Phragmitibacter flavus: one gene and its partner. The protein of the gene in region 2 binds, or shares a complex with, the protein of the main gene of each other region. Links are inferred from orthologs where the notes say so. Each region holds a gene or a part of one and is shown on either strand. Other genes may lie near its edges. The genes, in order: FEM03_RS10965 and fabF.

What was found.
Region 1: the proteins of fabF (region 2) and FEM03_RS10965 are in contact, whole or in part, in a solved structure (PDB 6OKG), measured with the Escherichia coli proteins. The link is inferred for Phragmitibacter flavus from one-to-one orthologs.

The regions. Positions count from the first base shown.
Region 1 is NZ_VAUV01000007.1:251,569-259,368, forward strand. Bases 1,363-4,156 are described here. They hold FEM03_RS10965 (acyl carrier protein), read right to left. Parts: upstream 2,984-4,156; coding sequence 2,741-2,983; downstream 1,363-2,740. Other genes in these bases: FEM03_RS10955 (lysophospholipid acyltransferase family protein), read right to left, coding at 1,363-1,499; FEM03_RS10960 (M20/M25/M40 family metallo-hydrolase), read left to right, coding at 1,542-2,543; FEM03_RS10970 (hypothetical protein), read right to left, coding at 3,141-3,557; FEM03_RS10975 (glucose-6-phosphate isomerase), read right to left, coding at 3,591-4,156. Also shown: FEM03_RS10950 (AEC family transporter), read left to right, coding at 1-512; more of FEM03_RS10955, read right to left, coding at 534-1,362; more of FEM03_RS10975, read right to left, coding at 4,157-5,186; FEM03_RS10980 (glycosyl hydrolase family 28-related protein), read left to right, coding at 5,452-7,800. UniProt on the Escherichia coli protein: Carrier of the growing fatty acid chain in fatty acid biosynthesis.
Region 2 is NZ_VAUV01000010.1:140,079-147,899, forward strand. Bases 790-3,604 are described here. They hold fabF (beta-ketoacyl-ACP synthase II), read right to left. Parts: upstream 2,912-3,604; coding sequence 1,667-2,911; downstream 790-1,666. Other genes in these bases: FEM03_RS14805 (3-keto-disaccharide hydrolase), read left to right, coding at 790-793; FEM03_RS14810 (DUF1826 domain-containing protein), read right to left, coding at 853-1,566; FEM03_RS14820 (DEAD/DEAH box helicase), read right to left, coding at 3,027-3,604. Also shown: FEM03_RS14800 (VOC family protein), read left to right, coding at 1-24; more of FEM03_RS14805, read left to right, coding at 128-789; more of FEM03_RS14820, read right to left, coding at 3,605-5,480; FEM03_RS14825 (molybdopterin molybdotransferase MoeA), read right to left, coding at 5,509-6,696; FEM03_RS24470 (hypothetical protein), read right to left, coding at 6,716-7,258; dnaX (DNA polymerase III subunit gamma/tau), read left to right, coding at 7,396-7,821. UniProt on the Escherichia coli protein: Involved in the type II fatty acid elongation cycle. Catalyzes the elongation of a wide range of acyl-ACP by the addition of two carbons from malonyl-ACP to an acyl acceptor.

The DNA of each region.
Region 1 (7,800 bases), on a different replicon or contig from region 2:
TCGGGCTGTTCCTGGCGCAGAAGAAGGGCGAGGTGGGTGATGTGGGGCAGCACTGGCGGACACTGATGAAGGTGCTGCGGCAGCCGACGTTGTATGCGCTGATGGCGGGAATGTTGTGCCGATGGATGGGCTGGAGGGTGCAGGAGGTAAACTGGCTTTGGCAGCCGTTGGACTTGTTGCAGTCGGGGTTGATTGGATTCGCGCTGGTGACGTTGGGGGTGCAGATGTCGCAGACGCGACCGGAACCGTTTAGGGCGCCGCTTTGGGCGGCGTTGGGGACGCGACTGGTGATGGGACCGCTGGTGGCGGTGGGGTTGGTGAATGTGCTGGGATTTTCGCCGCTGGTGGCGGGGTCGCTGATATTAGCGGCGGGGGCACCGACGGCGGTGAACACAGCGCTGCTGGCGCATGAGTTTGAAGGGGACGTGTCGTTTGCGACTTCGGCGGTGTATTACAGCACGATTTTTAGCATGGTGACGACGACCGTCACGCTCGCCCTATTGAAAGGCTGAGGGAGAAGCACTTTTCTCTTTTCACTTCTCCCTTTTGACTTGGCCGAGCATGTCACGGAAGGGTCGGCTGGTGTTGGCGTAGTCAGGGTATTTGGGGTCGGGTTCGAGACCGGGAAGGTAACGCCAGTGTTTATACATCCATAGCCAGCATTCGGGGCGCTGGCGGATGTGGATTTCGAAGTGATCCCAGGCGGCCTGGGACATGGCGGCGGGCGTGGGATAGTCGGTGGGGTGGAGGATCTTGAATTGGAAATGATAACTGCCGTCGTCGAATGGGGTGCAGAGGCCGGCGACGATGGGGAGGTCGAGGCGTTGGGAAAGGCTGGCGTGGAGGGTGGTGACGCAGGTTTTTAGGCCGAAACATTCAATGGCGGCGGCGGTTTTGTTGGGTTTGATGGTGAGGTCGGTAAGCAGGGCAACGTGTCCGCCGCGCTTGAGTTCCTTCATGAGGCGAAGCATGGCGCCTTGCTGGGGAATGACACGATGGCCACTGTTTTGACGAAGGCGGGTGAAAATGGTGGTGAGGGAAGGGTTTTTGAAGTTTTGGGCGACGACGATCAGGGGGACGTCGCGAAATCCCATGATGAGGCTGATGAGTTCGAAGTTGCCGAAGTGGGGGGTGACCCAGATGGCACCTTTCTGCTTGGCGATGGAGATGGCTTGTGGGACCTCGGGGTGGTCGTGGAAGAGTCCGTCGATGTTGTCCCGTGTGAGCCGAAGGGACCAGAAGAGGTCAAGAAAGGTGCGGGCGAACGTGTGGTAAGAGGCGATGGTGATGCGGCGCACCTGATCGGGGGTGATGTTTTGGTCGGAAAAAGCGGCGTAGAGGTTGGTTTTGGCGGTGGTGCGTCCACGGTAGTCGACGAGGTAGGCGATGGAGCCGAAGATCTGGCCGAGCAGAATGATGAGGGGGCGGGGGAATTGGGGCAGCGCCCAGGTGGCGAGTCGGACGAGGACGGTTTCGATGGCGGGACGAAGGTTCTTCACGTTTGCGGTTTGGTAGTGGCGAAAATGTGTTTAGATTGGGACATGTCCGACACGCTGACCTCTATCCTGAACAAGTTGCTGAATCAACCGACCGCTCCCTTTCATGAATACCATGTGAGAGAGGCGATCGAACAATTGTTGCTGGATGTGCCGCATGTGGATCTTTCGCATGACGCGTTTGGCAACTTGCTGGTGACTTATCGCAAAGGCAAGCGCCGGTCGACGCCGACCTGGGTTTTGGGGGCGCACATGGATCACCCGGCTTTTGTGAAGGTGCCGAACAAGGATGAGTGGGATTTCCTGGGCGGAATGCCGAAGGCGGTGGTGGAACTGGAAGAGAATGTGGCGCAGCGCAAGGAGCATGGCGATTTTGCGCCGTGGGATTTTGATGCGGTGGTGGACAACGGTCGGGTGCAGGCACCGGCTTGTGATGATCTGGTGGGTTGTTCGGTGATTGTGGCGGTTTTCAAGGAACTTGCCAGGCTGGGGCTGGATGCGACGGTGCATGCGGCGTTTACGCGGGCAGAGGAGGTGGGTTTCCTCGGAGCGTGGCATTTGGGCAAGAACTGGCCGTTTGGCAAGGAGTCGGTGTTTTTGTCGGTGGAGACGAGTCGTCCGGTGAATGGCGCGGAGTTGGGTGAGGGGCCGATGATTCGTGTGGGCGACCGGCTTTCAATTTTCGACAATGAGCTGACGAAGATTTTGGTGAGCACGGCGATGGGGCAGGGCATCCGGGTGCAGCGCTGTTTGCTGGATGCGGGGGCTTGTGAGGCTTCGGCGTTGCAGGCGTGCGGGATTCGCAGTGCGGGAGTGAGTGTGCCGCTGGGGAATTATCACAACCTGGATGATGATCAGGTGCTGGCACCGGAGTGGGTGTATTTGGAAGATGTGCAGTCGATGGTAAACCTGTTGGTGGCGCTGGTGGGTGTTGATCAGCACGGGTTGGAGGAGCGTCCTTTGGAGGAACGGGTGAGCCTGCGGATGAAGGAGTTCAAAAAGCACCTTGAGGCGGGCAATTCGAAGTTTGAGGCGTTGGCGGTTTAACTGGAAAAGCCAGATCGCCATGAGAAAACCGCCGGCCTGCAGGCTGGCGGTTTTTTTGTGGAGCCGGATTCAGATGAAGGCAGATCAATGAGGTCGGGCGGATGGGATGCGGGCACAAAAAAAGGCGAGGTAAACCGCGCCTTTTAATGATGATGGGAACGTTCGAGGTCCCGTTTGTCGGTGGGAGTCAGCGGGGATTATTCCGCGTTCTCTTCAACATAACGGATAACGTCGCCAACGGAGAGGAGTTTTTCGGCTTCTTCATCGGGGACGTCGATGCCAAACTCTTCTTCGAAGGCCATCACAAGTTCCACGGTGTCGAGTGAGTCTGCGCCCAAATCTTCAATGAATTTGGCTTCAGGGGTCACTTGTTCAGGGTTAACGCCGAGTTGTTCGACGATGATGTCCCGGACTTTGTCTGCGAAGTTGGTGTCGGCCATAGATGAGAGTTAGTAGTTGCTTTGAGTGGCGCAGCTTTACCGGGTGAGTCGAATTTGGCAACCGGGAAAATGCGATTTTTTTGAATGCGAAATGCTCAATGTGAAAACGTCAAGCTGAGAATGACGATGTGGTGGGAAAACGCAGGGGTATTTTTGTTCAAAATAGGGCTCCAGGAGATTTGCCGGACTTGAATCGCTTGAGGTCCTGACGCTCCGATTGCTCCTCGGGGGTGAGTTCCCTGGCGTCGGCACGATGGCGGTAGGTGAAGCCCAAGACGAAGCAGGAAACATCCGCGACGAGGAAGACCATGGCGACGATGATGCCGTAGCGCTTGAGTTTTTCATCAATTCGTTTGTTGCGATTGACCGAAAAATGGTCGCGCGGTCCCTGGACTTTTGCCTGGTAGAGCCGACGCCAGCTGCGGGGATTGCGGGCGATGCTGAAGGTAAGCAGGAACAGTGCGGTGAGAATGATGCACGCGATTTGGTAGACCAACGGGAACCGGACGGTTTCCGCGCTGGCCTGGGCAATGACGGGTGCTAATGATGTCGTGAATGAAAACGGAAACGGCATTTCGAGTTCATTCTAGGGATGCAGACATTAAACTCAAGATGATTGTCCCACCCATGTGAAGAGATCGTCACCGGGAGAGTCGGCAAGCTGAACCTGAATTTGTGGATCGTTGGCGGCAAGGTGGGTGAGACAGTGGTAAACTTCCTCGGGATCGGCCTGGATGGAAACAGCGATGACGTTGGCGGTGGCGCTGCCGGCATGGGCGATGGCATTGCGCACGGAGGTGAGCACTTTGAGAAAGTCGACGGCGGCCTTTTTTCCGGCTTCGACGCCTGGTTGGTGATAGGCGTTGATGTTGACGAGGCTGGCGTAAAAAGAGACGGCGCGTTCGAACAGGGCGACGAGCATGCCAACGGTGTAGGGGGTGGCTTGTTCGATGCTGAGGGTGACGGATTCGCGGTCGCTGTCGAAAAGCGCTTTGCGGGTGCCGCGGAGGAAACCTTGAAGGTAGTCGCTGGCGGTGGTGTTGGGGTCGACTTCGACCTGGGGTTGATCGGAGCCCTTGCGAACTTCGATGAAGGTGGCGAAGAAGTTGTTCACCCCATCGCGTAGCTGTTGCACATAGGCATGCTGGTCGGTGGAACCCTTGTTGCCGTAGACGGCGATGCCTTGGTTGACGACGTTGCCGTCGAGGTCGTGCTGCTTGCCGATGGATTCCATGACGAGCTGCTGGAGGTATTTGCTGAGCAGCATGAGGCGGTCCTTGTAGGGGAGGACGACCATGTCCTTGGCACCTTTGCCGTTGCCGGCCTGATACCACATGAGGGCGAGCAACATGGAGGCGTTTTGCGCGGTGGGAAGGGTGCGGGTTTTCTCATCCATGGCTGCGGAGCCGGAGAGGATGAGGTCGATGTCGATGCCCTGGAGCGTCATGGGCACGAGGCCGACGGTGCTCATGATGGAGGTGCGGCCGCCGACCCAGTCGGTCATGGGGAAGATTTTGAGCCAGTCGTTTTCGGTGGCGTAGGCTTCGAGTTTGCTGCTGATGCCTCCAGAGGCGGTGCCGGTGACGGCGACGGCGTGTTTCGAGAAGTCGAGTCCGGCGCGTTCATAGGCAGCGCGGGCTTCGAGCATGCCGTTGCGGGTTTCGGGGGTGCCGCCGGATTTGGAAATGACGACGGAGAGCGTGGTGGCAAGGTCCGCTCCGATGTTGGCGATGGTGCGCTGGATGCCGTCGGGATCGGTGTTGTCAAAGAAGTAGGTTTGCAGCGGGGCGCTGTGCGCGTCGACGAGGGCGTCGGTGATGAACTGGGGGCCAAGGGCGGAGCCGCCGATGCCGATGATGAGAAGCTTGCTGAACTTGGCTCCGTTTTGGGCGGTGATTTCGCCGCTGTGGATTTTGGAGGCGAAGACTTTGCAGTCGGCGATGTCGTTGTCGATGCCGGCGGCAAGTTCGGGAGTGGGGGCGAGGGCAGAGTTGCGAAGCCAGTAGTGGCCGACCATGCGTCCTTCATCGGGATTGGCAATTTCACCAGCTTCGAGTTTTTTCATATCCTCGAAGGCACGGGCAACGAGCGGCTCCATTTTGGCGAAGAAGCCGTCGTCGAAATTCATGCGGCTGATGTCGAGGCTGAAGCCGAGATCGGGGTAACGAAGAAGGTGTTGCTGATAGCGCGTCCAGAGGTTCATCATGCTGGCACACAAGCAGGGAAGGGCGTTTTCGCAAGGATTTGCGCGCTCTGGAGGGATTTTCGTTGATGCACATTTATGGAGCGGCGGAGAATGGAGGTGGGATAGTGCCCAAATAAACAACGGTCAGCACCACAAATGCCTCGCATTGCACAAAAACTGATTGGTGCCGTCGCCCCAAAAGATTAGGTATTAGCATGCTTAAATAAAGAGCAATTATTTGGCATTATTCCACGGAATTATGTAATTCGAAGGGCTAATATATATGGTTAAGACATTGTCAGGACATTTGGAAAAGTTGGTTTTGGTGGTCGCGGTCGTGTTGTTTGGGGGTGAGATCAGGGCACAGGAGCTTCAACCGTTTATTTTCAATGTCACGAAGTCGGCGGTGGCCGGGGATGTGGTGGGGATTCATGGAGATCAGTTTGGAACGGCACCGACGGTGTGGATCGACCGCTTGGAGCCGGGGGACAGCCATCCAAATCCTGAAATGCAGCTGACCGATGTTTTGACGAAGTCGAATCAGTATATCGGCGTGCGGTTGCCAACCAATCTGGCGCTGGGAGTGTATGCGATTTTTGTGAAGTCGGGCACCAAGACGAGTGCGCCGGGTTGGGTGAACCGGGCGGACGGGTGGCATTATCTGGATCTGGCGGGGCGGGAGATTGCGCCATCGTTTCCGTTTCGCATTACCGGAAGAAATCTGGCATTTCCAGGGGCGACACCACAGGTGCGCTTTGTGAACGCGGCAAATGGCGGGGTGCTGGCGGCTTCAGGGGTGGGATCGACCGGGGATTCACTTGGAATCAAGTGTGTGGCTCCGCTGGGTTTGTCGATCGGAGCTGAATATCATGTGGAGGTGAACAACGGCTTGGCGAATCTACCTTCGGCGTGGGTGCGAATGCCGGGTCAACCGTTGCTGGTGCGGGCCATCGGGTTTGATCTTTTTGGACTTGGCGTGCCTTGGGGGTCGGATTTTGCGAAGATGCTGGGCAGGGTGATCAATGTGAAGGGGATTGGTTTCAATGCGGTGGGAAATGGGGTGGCTGATGACCGGGCGGCGATCCAAAAGGCGATTGATACGGCGTCGGCAATGGGTGGCGGGGTGGTTTATCTGCCGAGTGGTGTTTATGCGATCGGGGTGACCAGCAGTGGCGGGGTGGATTACAATTTGGTGATGAAGTCCAATGTGGTTTTGATGGGTGAGGGAATGACCAGGTCGACGCTGGTGACGACAGGTGGGGGTTCAGGGTTGCACGCGGGTTTGGTCTATGTGCCGCCGGGGCATACGACGCTGGGCTTTTACAATCTGACGATGCGTGGCGGTCCGAAATGCTCGATGGTGGTGAATTACTTTGCTGCGATTCGCGCTTTCATTGCGGGCTGCCGGTTGGAAAACCATGGAGGGCAGGGCACACGTTCCATCGCGTGGCGGGAAGGGGCACAAACGGTGTTGAAGGACTCGCAATTCGTATCCACCCAAATGAAAAGCGATGCGGCCTATTTTGTGGGGCAAAACGATTTGATCGTGAAGAACTGCTACTTTGAGTATCATGACGGACGCATCCGCTTCACGCTGGGTGAGCGCGTGCAGGTGGAAAGTTGCACCATCGCGAGGTCGGTGGAAACGGATGGTTTGGAAACGCCCACTTATGGCGGGTTGGTATCTCCAGTGGACGACTTTTCCCTTTTGAGCACCAGCTTCATCAAGCTTGGCAATGGGCTGATTCCTCGGGCGAACGACGGCGAGAGTGTGCTTTGCGAATATCCTTCGGAGCACTACGCCCTTGGTTCAGCAACGGCCGGCGGGGTGGATCTATTGTCGGACAGTTCCGCAGCGTGGAAATCCGGTGGTTTGGTGGGTTTGGAGGTGATGATCATCAAGGGCCCTGGTGCCGGACAGCGGCGCACGATCAGTGGCAACACGGGGAACAGTCTGACCGTTTCCCAGGCGTGGGACGTTCCGCCCGTGGCTGGGAAGAGTTACTACAATGTGACCAACCGGTGCAAGCGGCACATGATCAAAACCTGCATGTTCAACGGAATGCCGAGTGGCATCTGGTATTACCGCACTCCGATTGATGATCTGGTGATTTCAGGCAATCAATTTGTGGACACGGCTTATACGGTCTTGGTGCGCGCCAATCAGCGGGTGGTGGCAGAGAGCTACAGTTTCGGGAATGAGTTCAACACCATGTCGGGCATCCTGATTGAGAAAAATACCTCGCGGCTTTCCTCGCCTGCCCTGAGCAATGGACCGGCGACTCCGGTGATTGATGCGGTGTTGACCAGCGGCAATCAAATTTACGGCAATTTCTACTATGATTGCGTGATGCGTGGCAATGCCTGGATGGGAAACAACGCGGAGAAGGACTGGGGCACGCATATTGGTTTGACGGCTGGTCCGGTGGTGGACAATGTGAGCGCAAGTGCCGTTGGAATGATTGTTCAGGGCAATTACTTCTCGAACAACCTGGTAGGCATCAATCTCGGAACAGGTAATTCACAAACGGTCATTCTGGGAAATGTCTTTGTCAATGTGCAGACGCCGCTTCAGCAAACGCGGCTTCCGGGCTTTTCATCGGAATCGGTGGGAACGGTGTTTGCGCCGTGA
Region 2 (7,821 bases):
GAGAAGGCGTTCAATGGGAAGTAACTCATTTTGGATTATAGGTGAATGAATTGAGTTCGAGTTCGTTGAAAGTGAGAGAGCATCGGGGGCGTATGCTGTGTTCTCTCAGTTAGATCTTTTTATGAAAATGCATGCTTCTTTGAAATGGTTGTTGGCGGGCTTTTTGGCTTGTGGTGCTGGGATGGTGTCGAGTTCGGCTTTGGCTGGCGAGGCCGTTGCGATTTTTGATGGCAAGACGTTGACCGGTTGGAAACAGAACAATGGGACGGCGACTTTCGCGGTGGTGGATGGCACGATTGTGGGGACAACGGCAGAGGGGAGCCCGAACTCATTTTTGTGCACGGAGAAACTGTATGGTGATTTTCAGTTGGAGTTCGATGTGAAGGTGGACAATCAATTGAACTCGGGAGTGATGATTCGCTCGCAAACGAAGGATGGCACGTCGGAAGGTCGTGTGAATGGTCCACAGGTGGAGATCGAAGCGAGTGGAGAGAAGGGCGCGGAGTCAGGTTATATTTATGGTGAGGCGATTGGAGGCTGGATGACCAAACCGGAGAAGCTGATTCCTCACAAGAAGTTCAAGGACGGTGAGTGGAATCATTACAAGATCGTTGCAAAGGGGCCGCGGATTCAGGTGTGGATCAATGGTGAAGAGGTGGAAGATCTGACAGATGAGAAGGTGTTTGCCTCGCATCCGAAGGGTTTCATCGGCTTGCAGGTGCATGGCATCAAGAAGGGCACGGGGCCTTACTCGGTGGCATGGAAGAACATCACACTGAAGGAACTGGAATAAGGTCCACGTGTGAGAATGTTTTACGGACGAGGGTTCAGTTCCTCGTCCGTTTTTTTTGTTTAGCTGATGAGAAGCAGGCGGGGTGGTTGACCTGGAATGGGATCGGGGGCGCGATGGATACAGGGGGGGACGGGGCTGCCGGGGTATTGGACGGCAATGCGCCAGAGGTTGTGGAGGCCAAAGATCACGGGTTCGGCGTTGGGCAAGGGAACGTAGTGGAGGTCGTAGCAGTAGTCGCTCAAGTATTCGAGGAAGTCGGCGTCGTCCTTGCCGCCATGCTGGGCGAGGAGGTGCTCGCGAGTGGCAGGGATGTCGATGTGACGCTGGGCTTGATCGTTGCGAAGGAGTTCGCTGGAGGCTCCGAAATAGGTGCAGAGCCAGGTGTCGGCTTCGGCGGTGGCGCTGTCGACGTGGAAGGAACAAACGTCGGTGCGCAGGGGTTCGGGTTCGTCGGGAGGGAGGTAGCCATTGACGGTGTCGAGAACGGGATCGAGTCCGTGTTCGCGGAGGAGGCGCTGGTCGTTGAGGAGGGTCGAGACGGCGAGCTGGCCTGCGGGAGTGAGATTGGCGGAGAGGTTTTGAAGCTGGTCTTCGTCGATGGTGGTGATGCCGAGGGGGGCGTTGAGATGGTCGACGACTTCGGCGAAATCGCCGGGGAGGGTGCGCGGCCAGCAGACGGCATTGATGCCGTTGGAGAAGGGGGTGGTGATAAGTTCGTGAAAGCTGGCGACCCGTTTGATGCGCGGGTAGTCGGCGGGGAGGGGGGGAGGCATGGGGTTGTCGGATTAGGACATCAATGAGGCGCTGCGCGTCCGGGTTCCCGGCAAGATGCCGAGAACGACACGCAAGATGCGTGTGCTCCCCAATTCCCTGCTAGATTTTCTTCACGAGGAGGGCCGCGTTGTGGCCGCCGAAACCGAAGGAGTTGCTGAGGGCGGCGTCAAGTTTGACTTCCCGGGCGACGTTGGGAACGACGTCGAGATCGCACTCGGGGTCCTGATTTTCGATGTTGATCGTTGGGGGGACGATCTGATCGCGCAGGGCGAGGACACAGGCGGCGAGTTCGATGCCACCGGCGGCTCCGAGAAGGTGGCCGGTCATGGATTTGGTGGCGCTGACGACGAGTCCGTCTTTGGCGTGGGCGCCGAAGGTGGCTTTGATGGCGAGGGTTTCGCCGATGTCGCCAAGTGGGGTGCTGGTGGCGTGGGCGTTGACGTATTGGACGTCTTCGGGATTGAGTTTGGCATGTTTAAGGGCCATGCGCATGCAGCGGGCGGCACCGGAACCGTCGGGGAGGGGGGCGCTGAGGTGATAGGCGTCGGCGCTGAGTCCGTAGCCGACGAGTTCGCAGTAGATGTGGGCACCGCGAGCTTTGGCGTGTTCGTATTCTTCGATCACGCAGCAGCCGGAGCCTTCGCCCATGACGAAACCGTCGCGGTCTTTGTCGAAGGGACGGGAGGCTTTTTCAGGAGAGTCGTTGCGGGTGGAAAGGGCGCGCATGTTGCCGAATCCGGCCATGCCCATGGGGGCGATGGAGGCTTCGGATCCACCAGCGACGATGGCGTCGGCGTCGCCGAATTTGATGATGCGCCAGGCCTCGCCGATGGAGTGGTTGGAGGTGGCGCAGGCGGTGACGATGCACATGTTGGGTCCGAGGAAACCGTATTCCATGGAGATCATGCCGCTGGCGATGTTCGCGATCATCATCGGAATGGTGAACGGAGAGACGCGGGAGGGGTGTTTGGTGATGAGCTGGGTGTGGTTGTTTTCCAGCACGGTGAGGCCGCCGATGCCAGAGCCGACCATGACGCCGATGCGCTCTTTGTTGACGTCGGCGGTGTCGAGTCCGCTGTCGATGATGGCCTGTTTGGCTCCGCCCATGGCGAGCTGGGTGAAACGGTCGGCGCGGCGACCGTCTTTGAAGTCGTTGAAATAAACTTTGGGATCGTAATCGACCACTTCACCGGCGAACTTGGTGGTGTATTCGGTCGTATCGATGGACTGGATGGTGCGGATGCCGCTTTTGCCAGCGATGAGGTTTTTCCAGAAATCTTCTTTGTTGTTGCCGAGAGGGGAAACAATGCCAAGGCCGGTGATGACTACGCGTCGGTCGCTCATGAGGAAAGGGTCGATGATGAAATTAGGTGGGGGGAAGGATAAGACACGGATTTGAGTGGGGGGCAAGAGAAAAGGAAAGTCGGCGAGCCGGGGCCGGTGGGGGATATGTTCAATTTTAAGCGTGTTTGCGCAGCAGGTAATGCAGGGGTCGCTCGTGTTTTTGTTTGGGGGTGAGAGGGGGAAGTTTGGGGTGGAGGGTGTGGGAAGAGTTTGCAAGGTGGCTTTGGAGAAGAGCAGCGGATTGGGATTTTAGCTGGGTCCATCGCGTCCAAGGGTGGTCCGGCGAATGGCTGAGATGCCGCAGAAGGCTGAGCCATTCGGTGTAGGCGCGGGCGAGGTCGCCGTTCTGAAAGGATGAAGGCGAAAGGATGAGGGATGAAGACAAACCGAGGAGTTCGGCGGTGGCTTCGCCGTAGGCGAGGGGAAGGCCGGCTTCGAGGTAGCCGGTGTGGTTGACGAATCCGTAGGTGGCGCGGCAGATGGCGGAGAGTCTTTCGCTGGGGTTGGCGATGGGGAGGTCGATGTGGGTGTTGCCGCGCAGGTTTGCCAGATGGGGAAGGAGTTCGTCGATGGGATAGGATTCGTCTTCGAGGGCGGCGGCAATGGCGAGGCCTTCGCCTTGTTGGAAGAAGCTGAAGATGATGCCGCGTTGAGTCGGAGTGCCGTCGCTTTCGATCAGACCGAGCGTGCGCCAGGCGTAAATGGCGCTGCCGCTGGAGGGTTTATGGTGGGAGGTTGATGGTTGATGGATCTCGGTGTCGACCTGACGTTCCAGGGTGCGAAATTGCGGAGTAACGAGCCAGTGGCCGTGGCTGTCCTGGGTGGCTTCGACGGGGAGGTTGGAAAAGTCGTAGGTGGCCCACAAGGTGTCACCACGGGTGGTCATGCCGAAGAAGGTGGCGTTTGGAAGTTGGGCGTCGAGTTTGGGAAGGGCGACGAGATGGAGTTTTTCCGGGGTGAGGGATTCGATGTGACGGGGGATTTGCAGGAGTTTGCGGAGGGATAAAGCGATGGTTTGCAGGCCGATTTCGCCGGTGGGATCGGGGACGCTGGGTCTGCCTAGGGCGATCTCGCGCCCGTAGATTTTTTGATCGCCCGGGAGTTTGGTGATGCGGCCGAGCGTGGGGAAAAGGGTGCTGAGGTAGCGGGTGCTGGAAAGGGTGGGGCCCTGAAAGGTGTCGTTGGCAAGGTGGGTCTGGCTGAGAGGGACGGTCTGGGTGACGGGTTTGGTGATGGGTTCCCAATGGCCCTGGCTGTTGAGGAGTTCGCGCTGGGTGGCTTTGAGGCCAAAGAGGGCGGTGGTAGTTTGGGGGGTGGCGGTTTGTTGAGGTGTGAGGCCGAGGTCGGGCGGGGTTTTGGCGAACAGTTTGGTGGTGAATTCGGTGGCGGCGATGAAGGGGTCGCGTCCGTCCTGGGCGGCGCGATACATGATGCGGAGGAAAAGAGGCCAGCTAAGTTTGTTGCCGCGACGGAGTCGGACGGGACGGGAGTCGTTGAGCGTGGGGCTGTCGCGGGTGGTGAGGACGTAACCACGTTCGTCGAGTCCGCGTCGGCCAGCGCGACCGAACATTTGCAGGAGTTCGTCGGCGCTGAGTTGTTGCTCCGAGACGCCGTCGTGGAAGGTGGTGCCGGAGACGTGGACGCTGCGCACGGAGAAATTGATCCCGGCGGCAAGGCCCATCGTGGAGACGATGACGCGCAGTTGTCCGGCTTTGGCGAGGGGTTCGATGAGTCCGGCGCGCAGCGGATAGCTGATGCCGCTGTGATGGAAGGCGACACGTTTTTCGAGCATCGACGCGATGTCTTTGCCCGCGAGGATGCGTTGTTCGTGGGTGAGCGATAGGGGTTCGCCGGGAGGAAGATGCGTGGCGATTTTGGCGGCGATGGACTCGGCGTCTTTGCGTCGGGGAGCGAAAATGAGCAGCGGGGCTAGGTCGGCAAGGAGGGCGGCGGTGGCGAGTTTGGCCCAGCGATTTTCAATGTTTTTGAAGCGGGGCTGGTGGTAATCGAGAGGGAAGTCTTCGAGGGGAACGGGACGGTTATGGGTGCTGATGACTTCGACTTGACGTCCAAGACGGCGCATCCATTCAGCGAGATCGTTGGGGTTTTCGACGCTGCCGCTGAGGAGGAGGAGTTGGGTGTTGGGCGGCGTGAGGATGATGGCGCCTTCATAGTGACTGCCGCGTGAGGAGTCGGCGATCATCTGGTATTCGTCGATGACGAGAAGCGCGGGACCATCGCCGCTGATGAGGCGTTCGATCTGGGTTTCGAGGGTGGCGACGAGGACAGGTGCGTGGACGTTGAGCGCAAGATCGCCGGTGGCGAGGCCAACATTCCAGCCGGCTTCGGTCCATTCGGCTTGTTTGTCGTTGGCCAAGGCGCGGGTGGGGACGGTGTAGACGAGTTGGCGTTTGTGATGACCGGCTTTGGCGATGAGTTCGAAGATGAAGGTCTTGCCGGCACCGGTAGGGGCGCTGACGATGACGTCGCTGCCCGCGCGCAGGTGACTGACGGCGCTGTGCTGCCAGGGGTCGGGGAGTTTCAGGGTTTGGGTGAGACCGGAAAACATGGCATGGCCGGGAGTCGAATGCAGGAGATCAGGGGACCAAGAGGATTACGTTCGTGCCAGCGGCGAGGGACTGGTTGGCTTCGAGTCGAAGCATCGCATTGGCCTGGCTGAGGCCGAAGAGGGCGTGGGATTGTTGGACGCCGGTGGGTATGAAGGTGTTTTGCTGAAGGGTGCCGCGGAGATAATGAGGACGATCGCCGGGGTTGTCGACGGCTTGATTGAGGGTGGCGGGAACGGTGGGTAGCTCAAATTGAAACGATCCCATCGATTTCAAGAGGGCGGGACGGACGAAGATTTGATAGGTGACGTAAGAGGAGACGGGGTTGCCGGGGAGTCCGAAGATCTGGCAGGGGTTGGTCTCGGTGCGGGCGTGGAGAAGGGGTTTGCCGGGTTTGATTTTGACGCGCCAGAGATTGGGGAGGATGCCGAGGGATTGGAGGGCGGGTTTGATGTGGTCGTGATCGCCCACGGAGACTCCGCCGCTGAGAATGAGGAAATCGTGGGTGCCGGTGAGTTCGCGCAGGGCAGAGATGGTTTGGTCGAGGTCGTCGGGGAGATGATGGGTGCTGATTGCGGAGATGCCGAGTTGGGCGACGAGGGATTGGAGAAGGATGCCGTTGCTGTTGTAGAGCTGGCCGGGAAGGAGGGGTTGGCCGGCGGGGATCAGTTCATCGCCGGTGGTGATGATGGCGACGCGTGGAGGCCGGATGACGGAGATTTCGTTGAGGCCTTGTGAGGCGAGAAGGGCGAGGCGGGTGGGGGTGAGGGCGTCACCGGGTTTGAGGAGCTGCTGGCCGAGGCAGATGTCGGTGCCGGTGCGGCGGAGGTTTTCTCCGGAGACGACGGGTTCGCGGCATTGAATATGAGTTTTATCGGGCGAGAGGTCGACGTCTTCCTGCATGATGACGGCATCGGCTCCCTCGGGCATAGGGGCACCGGTGAAAATGCGGATGGCGGTCCCGGAGTTGAGGGTGAGATTTTTTGAGGTGCCAGCGGGTTGCTCGGCGATGATGGGGAGGGGACTCGTGGTGGTGGTATCGGCGGCGAACACGGCATAGCCGTCCATGGCGGAATTGTCGAAGCCGGGGAGGGCGACGGTGGCGTGAAGGGCGCGTGCGGCGAAGTGATGAAGAGCGGAGGTCAGCGGGACGCGGATCGGATCGAGGGGTGAGACGCTGTCGAGGATGCGGGCGAGCGCGGTTTCGATTTCAAGCATGGCTGGGCTGGTGCGATCGTCACGGAACGGTTGGCGGAACTTCGGAGGCGGGATTGATGAACGGATTTTGCAGAGGAGGTAGATTTGACTCGGTGTTGACGGGATTCGGAGTTGGGGCACCGGGAACACCGCCCCAGTTGAGCTGGTTGTCCAGCGGAGGTGGTTCGCTGCCGGTTCCGGTTCCATTGGCTTTGGCGGCGGCCATGGAGGCGCTGACGGCTTCACGGGTGGCGAACACGGGATTGCCTTTTTGTGGGTAACCTTCGATGATGTCGGCGGAGAGGAATGTGTGCTTGCGTTCGGGAGTGACTTTGAGTTCGGCTTTGAGTCCGCTGGGGGAAAAGGTATAAAGTGCGGTGCCAGCGACGATGGCATATCCCCGATGGGCGCTGATGAGGACGAATTTTTGCTCGGGATTAACCATCTCGATGGCTCCGATGGCGAGGTCACCAGTGGATTCGTCGGTTTGCTGAGCACGTTTTTTGCGCAGCAGTCCGCAGCTGGTGGTCAAAATGGCCAACAGCAACAGGACGGTGAGGGGAAACAGGGCTTGAGGTCGCACGGTAAGAAACAGTCACTAGGATTGAATGAGCGGGTGGGGAAGCGCAAGCCCAACCCGAAAAAAATGCGTTTCTTGAGGAAATCAAAAAAGCCGAAATGCGCGGTGGAAACCTCGCGACGGACCGCTAGGATGCCCGCGTGAGCTATCAGGTCTTCGCCCGTAAATATCGTCCCCGCACTTTTGATGATGTGCTTGGTCAGGAGCATGTTGTGCGCACGTTGCGCAATGCCATTGCCCAGAAAAGGCTGGCCCATGCCTACCTGTTTGTGGGTCCGCGTGGCACCGGGAAAACCAGCACGGCGAGGATCTTTGCCAAGGCATTGAATTGTCCGGGTGGTCCGATGGTGGATTTCGATCCGGACAATGAGCTTTGTGTGGAAATTGAAAAGGGCATCTGCCTAGATGTGCGGGAGATTGACGGCGCGAGCAACAACGGGGTGGAGCAGGTGCGTGAACTGCGTGAGGAAGTGAAGTTTGCGCCGACTCGGTGCCGGTTTAAGATTTATTACATTGATGAGGTTCACATGCTGAGCACGGCGGCGTTCAACGCGCTGTTGAAGACG